Regions from separate parts of the Cupriavidus sp. UBA2010 genome, predicted to be linked through region 1. Evidence: predicted binding sites of a transcription regulator. Region 1 holds the regulator's gene; the other holds the start of a gene.

What was found. The regulator sigma-54, encoded in region 1, starts transcription at its own class of promoters, with help from an activator protein. The targets are predictions, from matches to a motif close to TGGCANGNAANCTGCTTT.
Region 2: a site for sigma-54 is predicted at 1,762-1,779, ahead of B2246_RS19920 (phenol hydroxylase subunit). Genes of this name have one in related genera too.

Annotation. Positions count from the first base shown of each region.
Region 1 covers NZ_DDCI01000013.1:282,428-285,770, forward strand. Annotated here, with positions in the region: gene hpf (ribosome hibernation-promoting factor, HPF/YfiA family) at 367-720, opposite strand; gene B2246_RS09980 (RNA polymerase factor sigma-54) at 771-2,249, opposite strand; gene lptB (LPS export ABC transporter ATP-binding protein) at 2,373-3,164, opposite strand; gene lptA (lipopolysaccharide transport periplasmic protein LptA) at 3,190-3,343, opposite strand, start outside.
Region 2 covers NZ_DDCI01000024.1:159,556-162,898, forward strand. Annotated here, with positions in the region: gene B2246_RS19915 (sigma-54-dependent Fis family transcriptional regulator) at 1-1,520, opposite strand, end outside; gene B2246_RS19920 (phenol hydroxylase subunit) at 1,848-2,045, shown strand; gene B2246_RS19925 (aromatic/alkene monooxygenase hydroxylase subunit beta) at 2,089-3,084, shown strand; gene B2246_RS19930 (MmoB/DmpM family protein) at 3,096-3,343, shown strand, end outside.

The DNA of each region.
Region 1 (3,343 bases):
GCCATTATAGAGCAGGGCCACTGCGCACTTGTGCGCTGCGGCGCCGGCGCCGCGAGTGGTGCCGCGAGCTTGCCGGTCGGATTGCCCACCCAGAAAACTGCACCCGCCGTCGCGCGATCTTTCGCCACGCGGAATGCCGGGCCGGTTGTCCGGGGCCGTCCTGTCTGTAGTTGTTGTATGGCGCAGCATACACCGAGCGGCGTCAGTTGCGAACACCCCCGGCTGACCAAATGTTGCAGGGCTGGTACTCAGGTAACGGGTGCGCCAGCGGCGCATCCGCATCGCGCCCATCAAAAAAGCCGCGCAGATGCGCGGCTTTGCTCTTCCTATCTATCCTCTCAGGGGCGACCTGGTGTCGCCGCCGACTTATTGTTGTTGTAGTTGTTCGGCAGCCATCTGGTACTTGACCGCTTCCCGGTCATGCCCTTGCACGCGGTCCTTGTAGCGGATCACTTGGCGGTCGAGCTTGTCGACCAGACAGTCGATTGCAGCATAAAGGTCTTCATGATGCGCTTCGACGAAGATGTCCTTGCCCTTGAGGTGCAGGTTGATTTCCGCGTACTGACGCTTGTCCTTTTCCTTGTGGTTGTCTACGGATAGCAGCACGCTTACGCCAATGACCTGATCGAAATGTCTGACAATTCGCTCCAGTTTCGTTTCCACATACTCACGCAGCGGCGGCGTGATGTCGAGGTGGTGTCCACTGATCTTGAAGTTCATAGCGCTTCTCCTTCTGAAAGAGCCGCACCAGGCAGGCGGTTGCGGCTCGGCTACAAAGTCTTGCGGAGATTGACTGCGGGGATCTTCAGCGCTTCGCGGTACTTGGCCACCGTGCGGCGTGCGACCACAAAGCCCTGTTCGCCCAGCAACTCGGCGATGCGGCTGTCGGAAAGGGGATTCCTGGGTTCTTCGGCTCCTATCAGTTGCTTGATCAGCGCGCGGATCGCCGTGGATGAGGCCGCGCCGCCAGTCTCCGTGGAGACGTGGCTACCAAAGAAGTACTTCAACTCGAAAGTACCCATCGGCGTGGCCATGTATTTATTCGTAGTCACCCGGGAAATGGTCGACTCGTGTAGACCCAGTGTATCGGCAATCTCCCGCAAAACCAAGGGGCGCATCGCGATTTCCCCGTGCGAGAAAAAGTTCTTTTGACGTTCCACAATTGCCTGCGCAACACGCAGGATCGTGTCGAAACGCTGCTGAATGTTCTTGATGAGCCACCGCGCCTCCTGGAGCTTCTGCTGCAGCCCGGCCGCGCCCGCTTCCCCTTTTGCACCGCGCAAAATCTGCGCATACATGTCGTTGATGCGCAGACGCGGCATCACGTCGGGATTGAGCTGCGCGATCCAGCTACTGCCACTCTTGCGCACGAACACATCCGGTACCACGAAGTCCGCTTCCGGACGGCTGTAGGCATGTCCGGGATACGGTGCGAGCGAGCGGATCAGATCGTGCGCGGCCTTAAGTGCAATTTCGTCAACCTGCAGGGCTTTCTTGAGCCGCGTGTAGTCACGCACGGCCAATAACTCCAGGTGGTGGTTGACGATCGATAATGCAAGGTCCCGCTGTGGATGCTGCAGACGGCGCAGTTGCAAGGTGAGGCATTCTGCGGCGTTGCGCGCACCCACGCCAGGAGGGTCGAAGCTCTGCAGCAGGGTCAGTATCGCCTGCACTTCATCGACTTCGAATTCGAGTTCCTTGGGTAGTTCCGAGCAGATCTCGTCGAGCGTTGCGCCCAGGTAGCCGTCGTCGTCCAGCGACTCGATCAGGAAGATGGCCAGGCCCTTGTCGCGCGTGGAGATCTTCAGCGGCGTGAGCTGTTCCATCAGGTACTCGCGCAGCGTGGGTTCCGCTTCGCGAAGCTGCATCGGCGTCTTCTCGTCCTCGTCGCCCTGAGGCCGGCGAGCGAAATCGTCCAGGCTCCAGTCGCTGCCGTAATCGTCACCCGAGCTGTCGCCGTAGCTGTCGTCTTCGCCGTTGGCGCCGTTCGCGCGATCGTCGCCATTACCTTGCGGTTCGGAAGATGCCGGAGCCGGGGCGCTTTGCACGTTGACCGACCCGTCCGCGGCCACGCGCAGCGGGCTTTCGATCCAGTCGTTCTCGCGTTCGAGCAGTGGATTCTCGGTCAGCGCCTGCTCGACTTCCTGTTGCAGCTCCAGTGTGGATAACTGCAGCAGCCGGATGGACTGCTGCAGTTGTGGAGTCAGAGCCAGATGCTGGGAAAGTCGAAGCTGAAGCGATGGTTTCATGCGACCTATTCTATGCGCATCTTCCCGTTGTTGGAACGGAAATTGCTATCACCTATCGCTGGCACTTCGTGATCGCCAACGGCTAGTTGACGAATGCTGCAAGGCGGCGTCGCGGCCGCTTGATCACATGCGGAAGTTTTCGCCCAGATAGACGCGTCGCACGGACTCGTTGGCGATGATTTCCTCGGGCTGTCCTTCGGCCAGCACGGTGCCTTCGCTGATGATGTATGCGTGGTCGCAGATGCCCAGCGTTTCCCGCACGTTGTGGTCGGTAATCAGCACGCCGATGTTGCGTGCCTTGAGGAAGCTGACGATGCGCTGGATCTCGCCCACGGCGATCGGGTCCACGCCCGCGAATGGTTCGTCGAGCAGGATGAAGCGCGGCGCCGACGCCAGCGCGCGCGCGATTTCCACGCGGCGGCGCTCGCCGCCCGACAGCGACAGCGCCGGGTTGTTGCGCAGGTGGGCGATCTGCAGGTCATCGAGCAGCGAGTCGAGCCGGCGATCGATTTCCTGCTTGGGCAGCGACTTGCCGTTGACCACCTGCAGTTCCAGCACCGCGCGGATGTTCTCCTCGACGTTGAGCTTGCGGAAGACCGAAGCTTCCTGCGGGAGATAGGACAGTCCCATGCGCGCGCGTTCGTGGATGGCCAGGCCGCTGATGTGCTGGCCATCGAGCACGATATCGCCTTCGTCCAGCGCGACCAGTCCGACGATCATGTAGAACGACGTGGTCTTGCCCGCGCCGTTCGGGCCGAGCAGGCCGACGACCTCGCCGCTTTTGACGTCGAGCGAGACGTCCTTGACCACGGTGCGCGAGCCATAGCGTTTCTTCAGATGGCGCACGACCAGCGTGCTGCTATCCGTGGATGGGGCGGAAGAAGCCTGGGCGGCGAGCGTGGCGGTATCGTTCATCGGGTACGGATGGAGCTTGAAACGGTCAGGGCTTGGCCGGCTGCGAGGACGGCTTCAGGTCGAGCGGCGCGCCGGCCGGCGCGCTGGCCGGGTTCGCGCGCGGCGACAGCACGGCGCGCACGCGGCCAGAAGGGTTCCCGGCGGACGCATTGTTATCGCCGCCGGTGGCGGTATAGAAC
Region 2 (3,343 bases), on a different contig from region 1:
TCGATTTGCGGCAGGGACACCTGCTGGTTGAGCAGCTTTTCGATCAGCGCGTCGGCATCCTGGCTGGGCTCCTCGCTGCCGACCGCCTGCTGGCTGGCAAACAGATGGGCGACGTCGATCATCCCGGTGGCAGGTGCCAGCAAGACGCCACGCTCGATCATGTTTTCGAGTTCGCGGATATTGCCGGGCCACGGGTATTGCACCAGCGCATCGCGCGCCCGCGTAGTCAGGCCGCGCACCTGCTTCTGATACAGCGCGTTGAAGCGCTGGATGAATGACTGGGCGAGTTCGGGGATGTCTTCCCTGCGCTCGCGCAGGGCGGGGATCGAGATCGGATAGGTGCTGATCCGGTAGAACAGGTCAGCACGAAACTGGCCGTGCTTGATCGCCTGCGCCAGATTGACGTTGGTGGCGGCGATCAGGCGGACGTTGACCTTGCGCGCCTCCACGCCACCGAGCCGTTCCACTTCGTTGTTCTGCAGCACGCGCAGCAGCTTGACCTGCGCGGCAGGCGGCAGGTCGCCGATTTCGTCGAGGAACAGGGTGCCGCCATGCGCGCGTTCAAAGCGACCGGGGCGTGACTGCTGGGCGCCCGTGTAGGCGCCTTTTTCCACGCCGAACAGCTCGGATTCGATCAACTCGTGCGGGATCGCCGCGCAGTTGACCGCGACGAACGGCTGCTCGCCGCGCGGGCCGTGATCGTGCAGCCAGCGCGCGAACATTTCCTTGCCCGCACCGGTCTCGCCCGTCAGCAGCACGGTGATATGGCTGTCTGCCGCGGCGGAAAGCAGGTTGAAGGCTTCACGGAACGCCGGAGACTGGCCGATCAGGTTGCCCTGGTTCGCGCCACACAGCGTTTCGCGCAGTGTGCTGACTTCCTGCTGCAGGGTGAGCAGGTCGCTGATGACGGAGTCGGGTTCGAAGTACTTCAGGTACTCGGGGTCGTTCCACGTCTCGGCCGGCTTGCCGACGATGCGGCAGAGACTGTCGCCGCGCCGCTCGCATTCGGTTTCCTTGTAGATGACCAGCCGGTCCATGAACGTGCTGCTGTAGCCCGATGCGTAGCCAAGCTGCACCCAGCAGCCAGATTCCTCGCGGGGCAGGGACTCCATCACGGGCGCCTCGCCCTCCCATGAGTCCTGCCAGAGAAACTCGCCATAGAAGTGGCCGGTGTCGCGGTCGATTTCCAGGCGAACCGGGTCCACGCGCGTGACGCCTTCGAGCATGTGAAGCTGCGGCCCCCACAGGAAGGCATCGTTGGGCGAACTGGCCAGTTCTTCACTGCGCTCGCGCTTGACCATCTCGGCATCGCGCATGCCTTGCGCGTAGCCCATGCGGATCAGCAGCCCCTTGCCGCGCTCCACGCCGAGCGTATCGAGGATTTCCTTGCGCAGGTAGCTCAGCGCCTCGGTGTGCATCAGCACCATGCGCGACTGGCCAAGGCGGATCTGCGCAGCCTTGGCGTCGATGGTCAGTAGCGAAGCCAGTTCGAACGGCGGCTGCGCGGGGGGTGTTGTCATCCTCGTCACTCCAGATTCCGGCGGGCTTTCGAGCCTCGTTTTTGCGTAGCCTAGCACGGCATCCGGCGTTGCCGGAGCCCGGAAATCCCGCATCGAGAGCGTGTGCTGCAGCGCAGCGCGAGACGATTTGATCATTTGATCAAATCCGCCTGAATCACCTCATCAAATCATCAAGCAGGTTGGCAGGCCCGAATGCGGCCGATTGGCCGCGAGCCCTTGCGCCACAACGGTCTGCATCGCCTGGCACGCCATTCGCTATAGATCTCCCACCTGAAATCACGAGACAACGCACACGCACCGCGATGTGCGGCGCACCAGGAGCGAGACATGCCACATCCCCATCAGGCACTTCAAGGTCACTGGCATCACCATGCCCCGCGCTACGTGCGCGTGACTGGGCGCAGCGAGCGCTGGGTGGAGTTCGAGTTCTCGATCGGCGATCCACAGATCTACGTGGAACTGGTCATGCCGCCCGAGCAGTTCCAGTCGTTCTGCGCCGAGCAGCGGGCCGAACTGCTGCAGTGATACCCAAAAATGCCCCCACTCGACATCCGAGGAGACAACCACCATGCAAATCGATATCCGGACTGACGCCAGCGTCACGCCGATCCGGCAGACCTTCGCGCATATCGCGCGCCGGCTCGGCGCCGACAAGCCAGCCACGCGCTATCAGGAGGCGATGTACGACCTGCAGCCGGTCACGAGCTTCCACTACCGGCCGCTATGGCAGCCGCAGTACGAGCTGTACGACGCCCGGCGCACCCGCGTGGTGATGCAGGACTGGTATGCGCTGAAGGACCCGCGCCAGTACTTCTACGGCGGCTACGTCAATGCGCGCGCCCGTCAGCAGGAGACGATGGAGAAGAACCTTGAGTTCGTGGACAAGCGCGGGCTGCTGAGCCGGTTGCCCGACGATGCGCGCGAGCTGCTCACGCTGGGCGTGGTACCGCTGCGCCACGTCGAATGGGCGGCCAACATGAACAACGCATCGATTACCGCCTACGGTTTCGGATCGGCCATCACGCAGGCCGCGATGTATCACACGATGGACCGCCTGGGTATCGCGCAGTACCTGACCCGCATCGGGCTGCTGATCGGCGACAAGGCCGCCGTGGACCAGGCCCGCGCCGCCTGGATGGAAGACATGGCCTGGCAGCCGCTGCGGCACGCGGCGGAGGACCTGCTGGTGCGTGATGACTGGTTCGAGCAGCACGTGGCGCAGAACCTGGTGCTCGATGGCCTGATCTATCCGCTGGTCTACCAGCAGTTCGACGCCCGCCTGGCCGCAACCGGGCCCGCGTTCTCGCTCGTGACCGATTTCATGTCCGCCTGGTACGCCGAGACCACGCGCTGGGTCGATGCCACCGTGAAAACGGCCGCACAGGAAAGCCCGGAGAACGCGGCGGTCATCGCTGGGTTTGCCTTTGGCTGGCTCGATCGCTTCACGCACGCGCTGCGCCCGCTGGCGCACCGGCTGTTCGGCGAGGATGCCGAGTCCGAACTGGCCAATGCCGTCGAAGCGCTGGGCAAGCGCCTGAGCGGCCTGGGCCTGGCACGTCAATGACGGAGACAACCATGAGCGACGCCATCGTATTCATCGCCCTCCAGACCAACGACGACATGCGCCCGGTGATCGAGGCGATCGAAGCCGACAACCCGCACGCCACCGTCAACCACTACCCGGCGATGGTCAAGATCGACGCACCGGGGCGGCTGGAGATCCGCCGCGCCAGCGTGGAGGAGCGCATCGGCCGCCCCTGGGACGTGCAGGAGCTACAGCTTGGCCTGATCTCCCTTGCCGGAAACATCGACGAAACCGAAGA